3 regions of the Marinagarivorans sp. genome follow, and region 1 is predicted to be linked to each of the others. Evidence: predicted binding sites of a transcription regulator. Region 1 holds the regulator's gene; each other region holds the start of a gene.
The links. Region 1 encodes sigma-54, which starts transcription at its own class of promoters, with help from an activator protein. Its sites were predicted from a motif close to TGGCACANNNNTTGCNNT; they were not measured.

Region 2: the regulator sigma-54 is predicted to act here: its motif matches at 1,986-2,003, upstream of AC3A8L_RS08165 (flagellar basal body rod protein FlgF).
Region 3: the regulator sigma-54 is predicted to act here: its motif matches at 3,467-3,484, upstream of AC3A8L_RS03860 (TorF family putative porin).

The regions. Positions count from the first base shown of each region.
Region 1 covers NZ_CEXWTU010000005.1:10,391-15,994, forward strand. The annotation lists gene lptC (LPS export ABC transporter periplasmic protein LptC) at 1-261, shown strand, start outside; gene lptA (lipopolysaccharide transport periplasmic protein LptA) at 245-889, shown strand; gene lptB (LPS export ABC transporter ATP-binding protein) at 876-1,601, shown strand; gene AC3A8L_RS01295 (RNA polymerase factor sigma-54) at 1,772-3,304, shown strand; gene AC3A8L_RS01300 (PTS sugar transporter subunit IIA) at 3,340-3,801, shown strand; gene rapZ (RNase adapter RapZ) at 3,942-4,832, shown strand; gene AC3A8L_RS01310 (HPr family phosphocarrier protein) at 4,832-5,101, shown strand; gene mgtE (magnesium transporter) at 5,210-5,604, shown strand, end outside.
Region 2 covers NZ_CEXWTU010000052.1:2,969-8,572, reverse strand. The annotation lists gene flgH (flagellar basal body L-ring protein FlgH) at 1-319, opposite strand, end outside; gene flgG (flagellar basal-body rod protein FlgG) at 343-1,128, opposite strand; gene AC3A8L_RS08165 (flagellar basal body rod protein FlgF) at 1,187-1,936, opposite strand; gene AC3A8L_RS08160 (flagellar hook-basal body complex protein) at 2,068-4,521, opposite strand; gene AC3A8L_RS08155 (flagellar hook assembly protein FlgD) at 4,638-5,351, opposite strand; gene flgC (flagellar basal body rod protein FlgC) at 5,366-5,604, opposite strand, start outside.
Region 3 covers NZ_CEXWTU010000017.1:27,799-33,402, reverse strand. The annotation lists gene urtC (urea ABC transporter permease subunit UrtC) at 1-624, shown strand, start outside; gene urtD (urea ABC transporter ATP-binding protein UrtD) at 625-1,389, shown strand; gene urtE (urea ABC transporter ATP-binding subunit UrtE) at 1,392-2,087, shown strand; gene AC3A8L_RS03865 (hypothetical protein) at 2,296-3,234, shown strand; gene AC3A8L_RS03860 (TorF family putative porin) at 3,560-4,270, shown strand; gene glnK (P-II family nitrogen regulator) at 4,353-4,691, shown strand; gene AC3A8L_RS03850 (ammonium transporter) at 4,715-5,604, shown strand, end outside.

The DNA of each region.
Region 1 (5,604 bases):
ATGGCCCACGGCGAAAAATTAACGCTATGGGATGACGTAGAAGTCTGGCAAACCGATAACAATGATACGACAATCACCACAAAGCTCAGCACCGAAAGTATCGATATATTCCCTCACCAAAAACGCATCAGTACTGATGCTCACGTTCACATCGAAAGCGCTAACGGCACCATTAATGCCGACGGACTCGAAGTTGATATGATTTCACAACGCATCAAGTTACTAGCCAACGTGCGAGGACAACATGAACCTATTCAGTAGAATTGTCGCAGCAGCTTTGCTATGCACCTGCGCCAACGCCATCGCACTGCAAAGTGATCGCAGCCAACCGATCACCATCGACGCCGATAGCGCAGAACGTGATGAGATAGCCGGCACCACAACCTACTCCGGAAAAGTAGAAATGGCGCAAGGCTCCATGCGCATCAACGCCGACGAAATTGTTATCTATAACACCAAAGACAAAGTCACGAAAATAATTGCAAAAGGTAAGCCTGCGGCCTATCAACAACAGCCCAGCGATAAAGCCGGCAAAGTCGTTGCTAAAGCCAACATCCTCGAATACCGCATCGATCAAGAAACGCTGCGTTTACTCGAAGGTGCATCACTTCAACAAGAAGGCACCAGCTTGTCCGGCACAACAATTGAGTACGATGTGCGAAAATCCGTTGTTAAAGCCGACAGCAACAACAAAGAGAGTGGCCGCGTACGCATGGTAATTCCTCCTAAGGCATTGCGCAGCGAAGTACCCGACAGCCCCTCAAAAGAAGAAGGCTCTCCAGATGACACATTCAGCACAGAGCCTGCACAAGTCGATAGTAATATAGACGTACCAACAACGCCCGAAGATCAAACCGCAGTAACAGGAATTGACAATGGCCACTCTTGAGGCAAAAAACCTCGCCAAAAGCTACGGTGCGCGGAAAATTGTTTTAGACGTATCCATGAGTGTAAACACCCATCAAATTGTGGGATTACTCGGGCCTAATGGCGCCGGTAAAACAACATGCTTTTACATGATTGCCGGTATAGTCCGCGCTGACCATGGGCAAGTTTTTATCGATGGGAAAGATGTCAGTCGTAAACCCATGCACGAACGCGCAAGACTCGGGCTGGGCTACCTCCCCCAAGAGGCCTCTGTCTTCAGGAAGTTAACCGTTACAGAGAACCTGCTGGCCATCTTAGAAACCCGCAAAGACCTCAAACGCAAAGACCGCATTAGCGAAGCCAATAAGCTTTTACAAGAATTTCATATCGAGCACATCAAAGATAGTCTGGGCATGGCCTTATCCGGCGGTGAGCGCCGCCGGGTTGAAATTGCCCGCTCCTTAGCAGCTGATCCCAAATTCATCCTGCTTGATGAACCTTTCGCCGGCGTAGACCCCATTTCAGTTTCCGACATTAAACAGATTGTGTCGCACCTCCGTGATCGCGGTATAGGCGTGCTGATTACCGACCACAATGTGCGCGAAACCCTGGATATTTGCGAACAGGCCTACATTGTGGGCGAAGGCCACATTATTGCTTCAGGGTCGCCAAACACCGTATTAGAAAACGAGAAAGTTAAAGAAGTCTACCTTGGGCAAGACTTCAAGCTCTAACTTACGATCTATTAGACGATTTGAGCGCTAGCACGCAACCGTTAGATTTTTTAGATATGGCCTGAAGTTTGCTTTTACTGGTCATTGCAGTACATCGCTGGGATGACTACAATCACATTAAGACGCTCTCAATGTGTGCAGCGCAAAAAACTTGATGGATTTACTCTTCGATGAAGCAATCTTTGCAACTCAAACTCGGCACTCAGCTGACCATGACGCCTCAGCTGCAACAGGCGATACGTCTATTGCAACTTTCGACACTCGATCTGCAAAACGAAATTCAAGAAGCCCTTGAAAACAACCCGATGTTGGAAGTCACAGAAGACAGTGGCGCCAGTGAGGGAAGTAAAGGGGTCGATGGCGAGCAGGCAAGTAATGCCCAGTCAGAATTACCCGCAGACGTTGAAACTCCCATAAAAGCCGCTGAAGTAAGCCCCGAGAACACCAACGAGGCCAACGAGGCAACAGCCAGCGATGACTGGAGCGAAAACATCCCTACCGACTTAGCCGTAGATACCAGCTGGGATGACCTCTACCAAAGTGGCCCCAGTGGTAGCGGGTTATCCCGTCCCGAAAATGAAGATTTCGACTACGACTCGCGCAATGCCAGCGCCGAAACCCTACAAGATCACTTAATGTGGCAACTTAATCTCACCCCCATGAGCGATACCGATCGTGAAATCGCCACGGCGGTTATTGATGCCGTAGAGCCTTCAGGCATGTTAAGCCAAACGATGGACGATATTTTTGAAGGTATGCAAAAAATATTTCCGGATCTAGAGGAAGACGAAGTCGCCGCCGTGCTTCGCCGCGTTCAACAGTTCGACCCGCCGGGCGTTGCCAGCCGAAATATCAGCGAGTGCCTGTATTTACAATTGCTGCAGTTGCCTGAATCGACGCCTGGTTTTGCTACGGCTAAAGCTTTAGTCGCCGACTACCTTCCGCTACTCGGCAGTCGCGACTTCAAACAATTAATGCGCAAGCTCAAGGTCAAAGAACCCGAGCTTCAATCCGCCATTGCGCTGATTCAAAGCCTAAACCCAAAGCCCGGCGACTTCATCAACGACTCCAGTACAGAATATGTTGTACCGGATGTGTTTGTCAGCAAAGTTAAGAATCGCTGGCAAGTTCAGCTTAACCCCGACATTGCACCCAAATTAAAAATTAATTCGGATTACGCATCCTTAGTAAAACGTGCCGACAGCAGCACTGACAACACCTATTTAAAAGATAACTTGCAAGAAGCTCGCTGGTTTCTAAAAAGCCTACAAAGCCGTAATGAGACACTCTTAAAAGTTGCGACGTGCATTGTCGAACGTCAGCAAGGGTTTCTGGAACATGGCGCTGAAGGCATGAAGCCCATGGTTTTACACGATGTCGCTGAAATGGTAGAAATGCACGAATCCACTATTTCTCGCGTCACCACCCAAAAATACATGCACACCCCACAGGGTATTTTTGAGCTGAAATACTTTTTCTCAAGCCATGTAGCAACAGAATCTGGTGGTGAATGCTCTTCCACGGCTATTCGCGCCATCATCAAAAAATTGATTGCCGCGGAAAACACAAGAAAACCCCTTAGCGACTCTAAAATTACAGAATTACTGGCCGATCAAGGCATCATGGTTGCTCGCCGGACGATTGCAAAATACCGCGAGTCATTACAAATTCCACCCTCGAATGAGCGCAAGCAACTAGTATAATAGTTGGCTTTTAATACGATAAGGCTGAGTTACCTATGCCACTAGAAAAAATGCTATCGGCTAACCGCGTATTATGCGGCACCGAATGCACCAGTAAGAAGCGCGCACTTGAAACGCTGGCCGATTTAATCACCAGTAGCGTACCTTCACTAAACGCCAATGATTTATTTCAGCAATTGATAACCCGAGAAAGACTCGGCTCAACAGGTATTGGTGAAGGTATTGCCATCCCTCACTGCCGATTTGCAACAGGGGGCGTTTCCGTTTGCGCAGTAATGACACTGCAAAACCCTATTGATTTTGATTCAATAGACAACACACCTGTCGACTTAATATTTGCAATGCTCGTTCCTGAAGATGCTGACAATGATCATTTACAAAATTTAGCCGCATTAGCAGAGGCACTACAAGGCAAAGGTTACGCTGAAGCCTTACGTAAAGCAGACAGCAACAATGCACTTTTCACAGCTGCGCTTGTGCCATTTAAAGAAAGTTAAGGCCAAAAGAAAACCCGTTGCAATACGACGTTTGCAATATAACGGTCGTAATAAAACCCTACACTGCAGACTCACAATACAATAATTCAGAACTGCAGTATCAACATTCATTTTTAGCGTCTTTACATTAGGAGATTACCATGCAATTTGTTGTTGTTAGCGGGCGTTCGGGCTCAGGCAAATCAACAGCGCTGCAGTTACTCGAAGACTGCGGCTACACCTGCATTGATAATCTCCCCGTCAGCTTACTTCCCGCACTGATCACGCAAATGAAAAACGCCGATAGCGGAAAATTACTTTTAGCTGTTGGGATTGATGCCCGCAATATTGGCGGAGACTTAAGCCGATACCCCAGTATTATCGAAGCCTGCCAACTCGAAGCCTCACAGTTCACAACCATATTTTTAGACGCCAGTAATACAATTTTACTCAAACGCTTTAGCGAAACACGCCGTAAACACCCATTATCCAATGACAAAACCGGCTTACAGCAAGCGATTAATAGTGAACGCGCCATTTTAGAGCCCGTTGCTGCATTAGCCGATATCACACTCGATACCAGCACCCTAACCCTGCACGAACTACGCAGCGTTATTCGCAAGAAAGTGGTCGGCGAAGATAGCAAAAGTGCCGCCCTGAGCTTTGAATCGTTTGGCTTTAAGTACGGCATGCCCGTAGACGCCGACTTTGTTTTTGATGTGCGCTGCCTACCGAACCCCTTTTGGAAACCCGAGCTGCGCGGTTTCACCGGGCTAGATGAACCCGTACAAACGTTCCTTGCCGAGCAACCTGAAGTCATGGCGATGGCCGACGACATTGCAGCCTTTTTATCCAAGTGGCTACCCTCCTTCCAGGCCAATAACCGCAGCTACCTCACTGTGGCCATCGGCTGTACAGGCGGTATGCACCGCTCTGTTTTTTTGACTGAGCACCTCACCAATGTGTTTAAAAACACCTATGGTAATGTACAGGTTCGCCACCGCCAACTAACCGGGCAAGCCCAACCCATTGCGCACTTGGTGGCCAAATAATGAGCGAACAAACAACAACTATCTGTAATAAATTAGGCCTGCACGCAAGGGCCGCCAGCAAACTCGCCAATACAGCCAATCAATTTGGCAGCAAAGTCACCGTCAGCTGTAACGGCAAAGCCATTGACGCCAAAAGCATTATGTCGCTAATGTTATTAGCCGCCTGCAAAGGCACAGAGATTACTGTAGCGGCTGATGGCAATGATGCCGACACAGCCGTAAACTCGGTTGTAGCACTAATTAACAACCGTTTTGACGAGGATGAATAACCCAAAAAAGCATTTAAGAAACGAGGATTAAAAAGAGCGTCGCCAATAAAGGCATCGCCTGCCAGTCTACTTTTGCGTAGCCATGCCGTGACCATCGAGCTGTAGTCAATGCCTAAGAGCAATAGCCATTCAAGTACCGAAAAACATTTCGGCCATATTCACAACCTACTCCAAAGCGGCACGCTAAAGCAGGTTAAGCACTCCCTGCGCGTGCTAACACCCGTTCAGCTAGCGCGCGTTATCGAATCTTCACCACCCCATACCCGTAGCGTGATATGGGAATTAATTGGTAAAACCGCACAAACAGAACTCATAGAAGAGCTCCCCGAAGATATTCAGGCGTTTTACCTCGCCCAGATGAATACCGAGGACTTGGTCGAGCTCACAGAAAGTCTTGAAACCGATGATATTGTCGACATCCTTCAAAACCTGCCGGATCAAATCACCCAGCAAGTTTTAGAAGCCATGAGTGATCAAGATCGCGATCGTGTAACAGCCGTTTT
Region 2 (5,604 bases), on a different contig from region 1:
ACGGCAACGCAACCTCTGATTCTTTAGAAACACCAACATTCGCTGATTTATTCGAAACCGTTTGCTCACTCAAAACCACCGTCACTAAATCACCAATACGATTGGCTTTTTGATCAGAGAATAACTGCATGGCCGAATGCTCACTGAACAACGAGCCATTCGTTGCCGGCACAGCAGGTATAGAGGGCATCACAATTGGCGCGTAATGGGGATCGCCTGGCTCTGGCGTTGGCTGCGAGGCACAACCTGAAAAAAGTAATGCAGCACTGCCAAGCGTAATGACATGAAGCCTGTTTAACCCTTTAAAATACATAGCCATCACTCATCACCCCATCAAAAAAATTAAACATTCTGTGTAATAAACTGCAGCATTTGGTCTGCGGTAGAAATTACCTTCGAATTCATTTCATAAGCCCGTTGGGTGGTAATCATATTCACCATTTCTTGCACAATATCGACATTGGAATTTTCTAACATTCCCTGCATCAATTGCCCCATACCGTTTTGCCCTGGCGTGCCATTAATGGGGTCGCCACTGCTGCCCGTTTGCACAAACAAATTGCTACCGACCGCTTGTAAACCGGCTGGGTTAATGAAATCGACCAAATCAATGGTGCCAATATTTTGCGGTGTAGGATTACCAGGGATAGTCGCCGACACGGTGCCATCAGTACCAATGGTGACATTGTTAGCGCCTTCGGGAATTGTAATGTTGGGCTCTAGCAATAAGCCACCGGCATTCACTAACTGGCCTTCGCGGTTTAAATGAAACTGGCCGTCGCGGGTATAAGCAATTTCACCGGAGGGCTGCAGTATCTGTAAAAAACCACGACCGTCGACGGCAACATCTAACGATTGGTCTGTGACTTGTAAGCTACCTTCGGTAAATTGCTTTTGCGTTGCGACCACACGCACACCGGTACCTAACTGCAAGCCAGTCGGCAATTGAGTATCCGCCGTAGAGTCGGCCCCGGGCTGGCGCTGTATTTGATACAGCAAATCCTCAAATACGGCGGTATCACGTTTAAAACCAACGGTCGATGCATTCGCCAAGTTATTCGCAACAGTTGTTAATTGCTTATCCTGAGCGGCGAGCCCTGTTTTACTGACATATAATGCTGCGTGCATAAATCACCTCAATGCCGAAAAACGGCAACTTTTATTAACGTTTAAGCGTCTACAATAATTAATTATTAAACTGCATTAAGCGCGAAGAGCTTTCCGAGTTTTCTTTCGCTGTAGCCATCAGCTTTACGTGCATTTCGTATTGTCTTGCCAGCGTTAGCATGCTGGTTAATTCATTCACTGCGCTAACGTTACTGGCCTCTAAAAAACCTGAAATCACACTGACCGAACCATCGGGATCTAAGGGTTCTGGTGTATCAAGCTGCCGAAATAAGCCATCGTCCGATTTACTCAATGTACCGGGTTCGGGCTTCACTAATTTAATACGGTCAATGGCTGCCGGTGCAGCAACGCCCTGCCCTGATGCAATCACCGAAATAGTGCCATCAATACCGATTTCTATTTTGGAGTTTGGTGGCACGGCAATCGGCCCCGCATTGCCCATCACCGGCAGACCGCTGCCGGTACGTAACATACCGGCACTATCAATAAAGAGATTACCGGCACGGGTATAAGCTTCTTCGCCGGTAGGGGCTTGTACGGTTAAAAAGCCATCGCCTTCAATCGCGACATCTAAATCGCGACCGGTTTGCTGTAATGCTCCGTGAGCAAGATTAGTGGCTGGCCTTTCCGTCATACTGAAAGCCCGCGTAGGTAGGCCCTCTCCGTAAAAAACCGGCATGCTTCGCGCCGCTGCAAAGTCTGACTTAAACGCCGTGGTATTGACGTTGGCTAAATTATTTGCATGTGCCGTTTGCGCGAGCATATTATGCTTCGCACCTGTCATTGCTATATAAAGCGCCTTATCCATGATTCACCCGCGTCAACTATTTGCTGTTTAAATTCTATTCAATAGTTGAACTGCAAAGCCAATGCCAATAAAAAACGGGGCCATAGTGGCCCCGCTTCAATTGCGAAAAGTTTAAAAAATGGAAGAAATAATTAACGCAAATTAATGATGGTTTGCGTTACTGCATCTGCAGTTTCAATGGTTTTTGCACTCGCCTGAAAATTGCGTTGCGCAATAATTAAATTAACAAGCTCTTCAGACAAATCGACATTAGATTCCTCTAATGCACCCGATTGAATGGCCCCTAAAGCACCACTTTGTGGACCACCAATATTGGGCGCTCCGGATTCAAAATTTTCAGCCCACATGGTATCGCCGGCAGGCTGCAAGCCCTGCATGTTAGCAAAATCGGCCAAAGCCACCTGCCCTAACACCTGAGATTCGCCATTGGTAAAGCGCGCAAAAATAACGCCATCATCGCCAATATTTAAACCTGACAACCGACCCGTAGTGAAACCGCTTTGATCAACATCGTTAACGGAAAAGTCACTACTAAACTGCGTTGTTCCCTCTAGACTCACAACAAAATTTGAATTTATGGGTGGATCAGGTATTAACGTTGACCCTCCATTTAATACATTGGTAGGCCCCATAGCGCCATTAGGTTCACCATTAACATCTTTGGGTGTCCAATTCGAAATTAAAATATCATCCGTTAATAACCGATTTAACGATCCATCATCATTAAAATAAACATCGTAGCCAGCGCGCGTAGGGATTGTATTTTCTGGCGGTGGTAACGATGTGTCCGGGTCTCCGACATCCTCGCCATCCACCCGCACATACATTTCCCAATGATTGGGTGCTGTTGTAGCATCGGACACATCGTATTCTTGGCGCACATAATATTGCGTAACGACATGTGAATTACCTAAACTATCAAAAATTGTTAATTGCGTTTCCCAGTTATAAGTATCTTGGTCGGCGGGATCAAATTCATTAAGAACCACATCATCGAAAGCTTGACTCGTTAACGGACCAAAAAGTCCCACGGAAGGCGGTACCGCATTCGCGACAGAATAACCTTCGTCCAAAACGATCGAAATAGAACCGCCCACTACAACAGAATTAACATCCGAGGGCAGTGCTGATACATTGTTTAAAACACCATCGCTATCCACCTCAAGAATTGCGCCTGGTGCATTAGGGTTACCCAATACCTCGATACCATCGCCATCATCAAAACTATCAATACTAATACGAAGGTTATCGCCGACACTCGACGATATCGTTAAATCGCCAGTAGCCGTATCTACCAAGGCTGAAATACCCGGCAACGTGGTGCGAGACAATAAATTGATATTACTTTCTAATGCTGTGAGTGTGTCAGCCGCTAAAGCAACGCCGTTAACCGTAACCGTCATATTGCCATTAGCATTCGTAAAACCGCTAAATGGAACCGTTAAAGTAGAAGATGCTGAGGCGGTTACACCCGTTAACGAATTTAATTCTGAAGCCGTTTGTGCCGCTGACGCTCCTTTTTCTGCGGTATAGGTGATCGTATTATCTTCATCGTCTGTTACATCAATAGCTTGCCTTGGATAACCATTATCAACGGCTGGAATCCCTGCAACGGATGTGCTCACGGCGGGTGTTGGCGCCATTCCCACTTCAGCGGTATTGGCAGAAGCGTTTGTTACGCGCACCTGCGAAGCCTCGCCGGATATTGCAGCCACAAAATCTAAGCGGTAACTACCGCCGCCTAAATCAACGGCCTCCGCTAATACGTCAATGCTCGACTGGGGGGGCGTAGGTTGTGATAGCTGCGCATTAATAACGCCGGCTAATGTTCTTAATTCATTAAAATTATTAATCGTGGCTGGCGTGCCCGATGCTGTCGTTAGGTTAACCGATGCCGTGCCATTATTGCCCGTCGATGCCGTCAGTTCGACATCGAAAGTCATTGGTGTACTACTGAAATCATTCGTAACGGGGAACGTGAATGTTCCGCCTGCTATAGCGGTTGTTGTATCTTGGCTCAGCCCCGCCTGCGTTACACCAACGGCATTACCATCCGTTGAAAAGCTCGTGCCGGTGGTTTGAAGTACCGGCTCAGAAGCATCGAGGTTAAGTAGCATATTCACTTCAGTTGTCGCCCGCGGCGCTAAATTACTGGTGCGTACCTGAATATCACCTTGTAGCCCACTAATATTGCCTGAACCATCCGCTGGAAAACCCTGCAGGCGTGCATCAACATTATTAACAACATAGCCATCCTTATCTAAACCAAACGTACCAGCACGCGTATAGAATTGTTCACCGCCTTGCTGCACTACGAAAAAGCCGTTGCCATTAACCGCCAGGTCTAAGGAGTTTTCAGTAAAGGCCATGCTACCTTGGTTAAAGTTTTGCGCAACATCTTGCAAGCGCACACCACTACCAATGGAGTTCGACCCCGAACCTAAAACGCTAATGGCATAGACATCACCAAATTCTGCACGCGATCGCTTAAAGCCTGAGGTCGAGGCATTAGCAATATTATTACCGGTGATTTTTAAATCACTGGAAGCGGCACGAATACCACTCAAGGCTGTATTAAAAGGCATAAAACGCTCCTGTACTTCTGGGGGCGACAATTATCTATCCAATAATGTCACCTAGATTACAACTTTAAAACTGACTAAAAATTATGCTGGCGAGGCTATTATTGCTGCCTAACCCCTTAATTAAACTGCTTAACATCCGACATTTTTACAGGGCCAATACCGGCTAAATTCAGTGTTAACATGCCATCCTTACCGACCGTCACACTGTTCACATTCGCGCTTAATGCCGCGTCCAACCCGGTAGTTTCGCCATCAATCGAGGCTTCAAATTCAATACGGTAAATACCTGCAGGTTGGCCACCTTCAGTACTACTTTCCCAATCCATAACGGTGCCATTCACTTCTAACTGCTGACCATTCCAACGCACCACCATCTCGCCCGCACTTTGCGCACCAATATTGGCTTGTTCTAACAATGCACCGCCTTCACTGTATATTTTTACCGAGACATCCTGTGTGCTCGCAGGAATATCAACACTGGCAGCAACAACATCATTAGGGTCTAATTGCGCAATTTCACTGGGTACTGCCACCGAGCGCCCCACTAATGAAGAAGCTTGCAACGCCTGATTAGCAACGAAGTTTTCCGTTAAGTTATCGAATTTATTATTCATACTGTCTAGCGCTTCAACAGAACTGAACTGCGCCAACTGCGCAATAAATTCGGTATTTTCTTGCGGGCTTAATGGGTCTTGGTTTTCCATCTGGGTAATCATTAATTTCAAAAAGGCCTTCTGCCCTAATTCACCGGTCTTTGTTTCATCTTTAGTTTTATTACCAATACCCAAGTCATCGATCGCGGATGATTGGCCCACTGCTGAAATTGTCATATTAACTCCGACGTTTATTGGCCAATAGAAAGAACGCGTTGCATCATTTGTTTTGCTGAATTCAGTACGTCGACATTCATTTGAAAGGAGCGTGAGGCAGAGATCATGTTAGTCATCTCCTCAACCACATTTACGTTCGGGTAATAAACATAACCGTCTTCGTTGGCCATCGGGTGATCCGGCTCATAGCGCGGCTGTAACGGGGCATCGGATTCCACAATCCCAAGTACCGCAACACCTGCGGTTTCATCTT
Region 3 (5,604 bases), on a different contig from region 1:
ATGCTGGCGTTTTTCCAAAATGATTTTGGTTTTGGTGGTAATAATGGCTTAACCGATTTTAAAGATATTCTGGGTTTCGATTTGCAGTCTGATGCCACGCGTTTGGTGTTGTATATGCTTACGGCCATAGCCGTGTTAGCGGCATTTTTGCTGTGTAAATACATCACTCAAAGTAAGCAAGGTCGGGTTCTAGTTGCCATACGCGATGCCGAAAGCCGTACGCGCTTTATGGGCTATAGGGTTGAGCACTACAAGCTTTTTGTTTTTGTAATATCGGCAATGATAGCGGGTATTGCGGGTGCTTTGTATGTGCCGCAGATTGGCATTATCAACCCTTCTGAATTTAATCCATTAAATTCTATTGAAATTGTTATTTGGGTTGCTATTGGTGGCCGCGGTACTTTGTATGGCGCCTTGTTGGGTGCTGTTTTAGTTAACTATGCAAAAACGTACTTTACGGGCGGCATCTTTGCTGAGTTTTGGTTGTTTATGCTGGGCGGGCTATTTGTGATTAGTACGGTTTATTTACCTAAAGGGGTAATTGGGCTTGCAGAGCAACTGCGCAGTAAGCGCGCAACTAAAAAAGCCGAGCAAGCCTCTAGTCAGAAAGTGGAGGGTGCTTAAATGAGTGTTAGCGTAGCGGATTACAAGCCTAAAAGTATTCTTTACTTAAATGGCGTGACGAAAAGTTTTGATGGTTTTAAGGCGATCAATAATTTGTCGTTAGATATTCGACCCGGAGAACTTCGTGCGATTATTGGCCCTAACGGTGCCGGTAAAAGTACGATGATGGATATTATTACCGGAAAAACTAAGCCGGATGAAGGCGAGGTCAGGTTTAAAGATTTAACCGACCTCACCAAGTACGATGAAGCGGATATTGCTAATTTAGGGATTGGCCGAAAATTCCAGAAGCCTACGGTGATAGAAAGCTTAACGGTGTGGGAGAATTTAGAGCTCGCGCTGTCTGGGCGGCGCGGCGTATGGCAAACACTCTTTTTTAAATTAACAGACAGTGATGCGCAGCGCGTGGCTAGCACATTAACGCTGGTTGGGCTGGAAGCACGCAAAGAAGATTATGCCCAAAATTTATCCCACGGCCAAAAGCAGTGGCTAGAGATTGGCATGCTGATTATGCAGGACCCAGAGCTGTTATTGATCGATGAGCCTGCCGCCGGAATGACGGACTACGAAACACTGCAAACGGCCAAGCTTCTAAAAGAGATTAGCCAGAAACACTCGGTTGTTGTGGTTGAGCACGACATGGATTTTATTCGAGCGCTGGATACCAAGGTGACTGTGTTGCATGAAGGCAGCGTTTTAGCGGAGGGAACCTTGGATGTGGTTTCTGCCGATTCGCGGGTTATTGAAGTTTATTTGGGGCGCTAGTTATGCTTGAAGCTAAAAATTTAAATTTATTTTATGGCGCAAGCCAAGCATTATTTAATGTGGACCTACAGGCCGAAAAGGGCGCTATTACCAGTATTCTAGGCCGTAACGGTGTGGGTAAAACCAGCCTTGCACGTGCAGTTTCTGGTCGGCACCCTGTGAGTGGCGGTAGTATTGTATGGCAAGGTAAGGATATTACGCGAATGTCTTCAGCCGACCGGGCTAAAGCGGGTATTGCTTATGTTCCACAAGGTCGAGAGGTTTTTTCGCAGTTAACCGTGGAAGAAAATTTGAAAACGGCCTTTGCGGTATTGCCGCGTAAGCACCGTGCGATTAACCCGGAAATTTACGATCTGTTCCCTGTTCTGCGTGAAATGTTGCATCGCCGCGGTGGCGATTTATCCGGTGGCCAGCAGCAGCAGTTAGCTATTGGTCGCGCTTTAGTCATGCGCCCACAGCTGTTGATTTTGGATGAGCCAACGGAAGGTATTCAGCCTTCGGTGATTAAGGATATTCATAATGTGATTAATATTTTGCGTAACCGGGGCGAGATGGCGATTTTGTTGGTGGAGCAATACTTTGAATTTGCGCGGGCGCTAGCAGACAGCTATGTTGTTATGGACAGAGGCAATGCCGTATTGAGTGGTGAGATTGGTGCGATGGATGAAACCCGCGTACGTGAATATCTAACGGTCTAGCGGATTTTGCGCCGCAATGGGGTGCGCAATCTGTGCACCCTGCACAAAAAATAAAATGCAATGCCCCGCGCTCTGAGCCTCATGTATACTCATGTGCAGTAGCTGGGGCGGTCGGTGCCTGGCAAAGCCTTTTCGGGTTGGCTTGATGCGCAGGGTAAAACCTGTTCAAATCAGCCCATTCATAAATATAAAAGTACAGGATTCCACCGTGAAACGATTAGCCCTTTTCGCGTGCCTTTCGGCACTAGGTGCCCATGCACTGGCCGCCGACCTTCATATTCAAGCTGGTTCTGTTTATGTCATAGACTCGGCACAAGCCAAACTTACACTCGATAAATTAACGATCGACGACAAAGCCAGCATTCAATTGGCTAATGGCGTCGATATGTGGATAGTGGATGCTAAAGAAGCCAGTATTGGCTATGGCGTAGTCATCAATGGCAGCGGTGGCGATGGCCGCGATGGTGCGAATGGTTTGTCGCATACCGAAGCCGGCCAATGCCAAGCGGGTAAATCCGGTGGTAATGGCGGTATTGGCGGCGGCGGAAGTAATGGCGCTAGCGTGCACTGGTCGCTGGGTGTTGTGAGTTTTGGTACGGTAAAAATTGATTTAAGCGGCGGCAACGGCGGCCGTGGTGGTATTGGTGGTGATGGTCAAAATGTTCCCGATTTCCCCAAGTGTACTGCGGCAGGCGGCGATGCTGGTGCTGGTGGTGCAGGCGCTAGCGGTGGTAAGGGCGGAACATTTCGTTTCCATTACTCCTTGGCCGAAGGCGTAACAGAAGACTTAACTAACAGTATTGAAGTGAAAATATCGGGTGGTCTACGTGGCAAAGGGGGGCAGCCAGGTATGGCTGGGGTTGGCACTTCTGGTCGATACGTGAATAAAAAATCGCTTAGCGGTAGCCGATCTTGGCTTGCAGGCGGTGGTGATGGTTCGCAGGGTGATACTGCGCGTTCAGGCACCTCTGGCGGAAACGGCAGTTTGGATATTCGCCGGATTAACAGTGGTGGTAGTCCAGCAGCAACGCCGGCGGCTGAAAAAGAAGCCGAGCCAGAAGGCTTAGTCGAAAAAGTAAAAGCACTTGAGTTGCTGACGCAAAAGCTCGAAGCGCGTATTCGTTTACTGGAATTAGATAAGCAGTAATCGCTACCCACCCGAAAAAAGCGCCTCTTTGTAGGCGCTTTTTTTTCGCCTATCCAATATTAACGCTTCCCTTCAAAAACGTATGCCTTAATATCGATCGCGCCAAAATGGTGCGTTGTTACATTTTGGTGCGCCATGGTTGTTTTTTTTTGGTGCTTTGATATACGTGCGCTGATGATCTACTAAGCCTATTTTTAGTTTAACCTTTTGAAATATATGACTTTTTTATTGTTGGCAAATATCCTGCAGTAGCTCGGTCACAATACTGCGGTTACCGTAGTTAGATTTTAAAAAAAATATTGCTATCACTCTTGGAGAAAACATTATGAAATTGAGTAAAACACTTATTGCTTCATCTGTAGCGGCTGTTATGGCTGCTGGTGTCATGGCTCCTGTGCAAGCAGAAGTTGAAGTTGGTGCTTCTGTTGGTGTGGCCAGCACTTACTTATGGCGTGGTGCTGATCTTGGGACGGGGACACCGGCTGTATTCGGTGATTTAAGTGTTAGCACTGCTGGTTTCTATAGCGGTATCTGGGGTTCTTCTGGGGATGACACAGCTGGTACTGAGTATGATCTATATCTTGGTTATGGCGGCTCAGTAGGTGACTTTTCTTATGACTTAAGTGTGTGGAGCTATAACTACCCTACCGGAGCTGGCTATGCGAAAGATGGCGAGACCGATTTCGCTGATTGGACTGATACGGTAGTTAGCTTAGGTTATGGTCCAGTAAATTTCGCCGCTTATATTCCCGTAGGTAAAGAAAATAGCTCTGGTGATTATATGTATTACACGCTTGGGGCGGATATGGGTGCATTTTCGGTATTGGTGGGTATGCATTCCGATAACGCTGCTGTTAATGGTGCAGTGTCTTGCCCTGAAAATGAGGTGAGCGACACTTGTAGCCCGGTTCATTTGAATGTTAGCTATGCCTATAACGACAACTTATCTTTCACTGTAAGTCAGTTTATTGCTGATGAAACTGATACGGATGACGCTAAATTCGTAGTCTCTTACACCCTACCTTTAGGCGAGTAATTTCAAACCAGCCGCTCAGTGCAAACTGAGCGGTTTATTTTTATAAAAGCAGCAAAGTCTGCAAATAACCAGGAGCAGTCCGATGAAATTAATTACTGCTGTTATCAAGCCATTTAAGCTTGATGCTGTTCGCGAAGCACTTTCGGATATCGGTGTACAGGGTATTACCGTTACTGAAGTGAAAGGTTTTGGGCGCCAGAAAGGTCACACCGAGCTTTACCGTGGTGCCGAGTACGTTGTGGACTTTTTACCGAAAACCAAGCTTGAGGTTGCTGTTGCTGATGCTCAAGTTGACCAAGTCGTAGAAGCGATTAGCAAGGCTGCCCATAGTGGCAAGATTGGCGACGGCAAGATCTTTGTATCGGCCCTCGAGCAAGTGGTACGTATTCGCACCGGCGAGACCGGCGAAGACGCCCTGTAAATTCAACGTTTCCGGAGATAACAATGGAAAACCAAATTTTTGAATTACAGTACGCCTTAGACACATTCTATTTTTTGATTTGTGGCGCACTGGTAATGTGGATGGCGGCAGGCTTTGCCATGCTGGAGTCGGGCTTAGTTCGCTCGAAAAACACCACCGAGATTTTAACTAAAAATGCCGCGTTGTATGCGATTGCGTGCATTATGTACTTCGTATGCGGTTACGCCATTATGTATAAAGGCGGTGCGGGTGAGTGGTTTTTCTTGACCCCTATTGCTGGTGACGGCGTTAAGGGCGCGGAAGAGGCTGCTGCATATGCTCCTTCAGCAGATTTCTTTTTTCAGGTTGTATTTGTAGCCACGGCAATGTCCATCGTTTCGGGTGCTGTTGCTGAGCGTATGAAACTTTGGGCATTCCTGGCATTTGCAGTAGTAATGACGGGCTTTATTTACCCGATGGAAGGCGCTTGGACTTGGGGTGGCGAAGCTGTTTTGGGTATGTACACCTTGGGTGATTTAGGCTTTTCTGATTTTGCAGGTTCTGGCATTGTTCATATGGCCGGTGCTTCAGCTGCGCTAGCGGGTGTATTGGTGCTAGGTGCGCGTAAAGGTAAGTACGGCGCTAATGGCAGTGTTAATGCTATCCCTGGTTCTAACTTGCCGCTGGCTACCCTGGGTATGTTTATTTTGTGGATGGGTTGGTTCGGCTTTAACGGCGGCTCAGTTTTGGCTACTGCTAGCGTAGAGAGCGCTAACTCTGTTGCGGTTGTATTTATGAATACTAACGCGGCTGCTGCCGGCGGTTTGATTGCTGCACTTTTGGTTGCACGCATTATGTTTGGCAAGGCTGATTTAACGATGGCGCTTAACGGCGCGTTGGCAGGCTTGGTAGCGATTACGGCAGAACCTTCTAC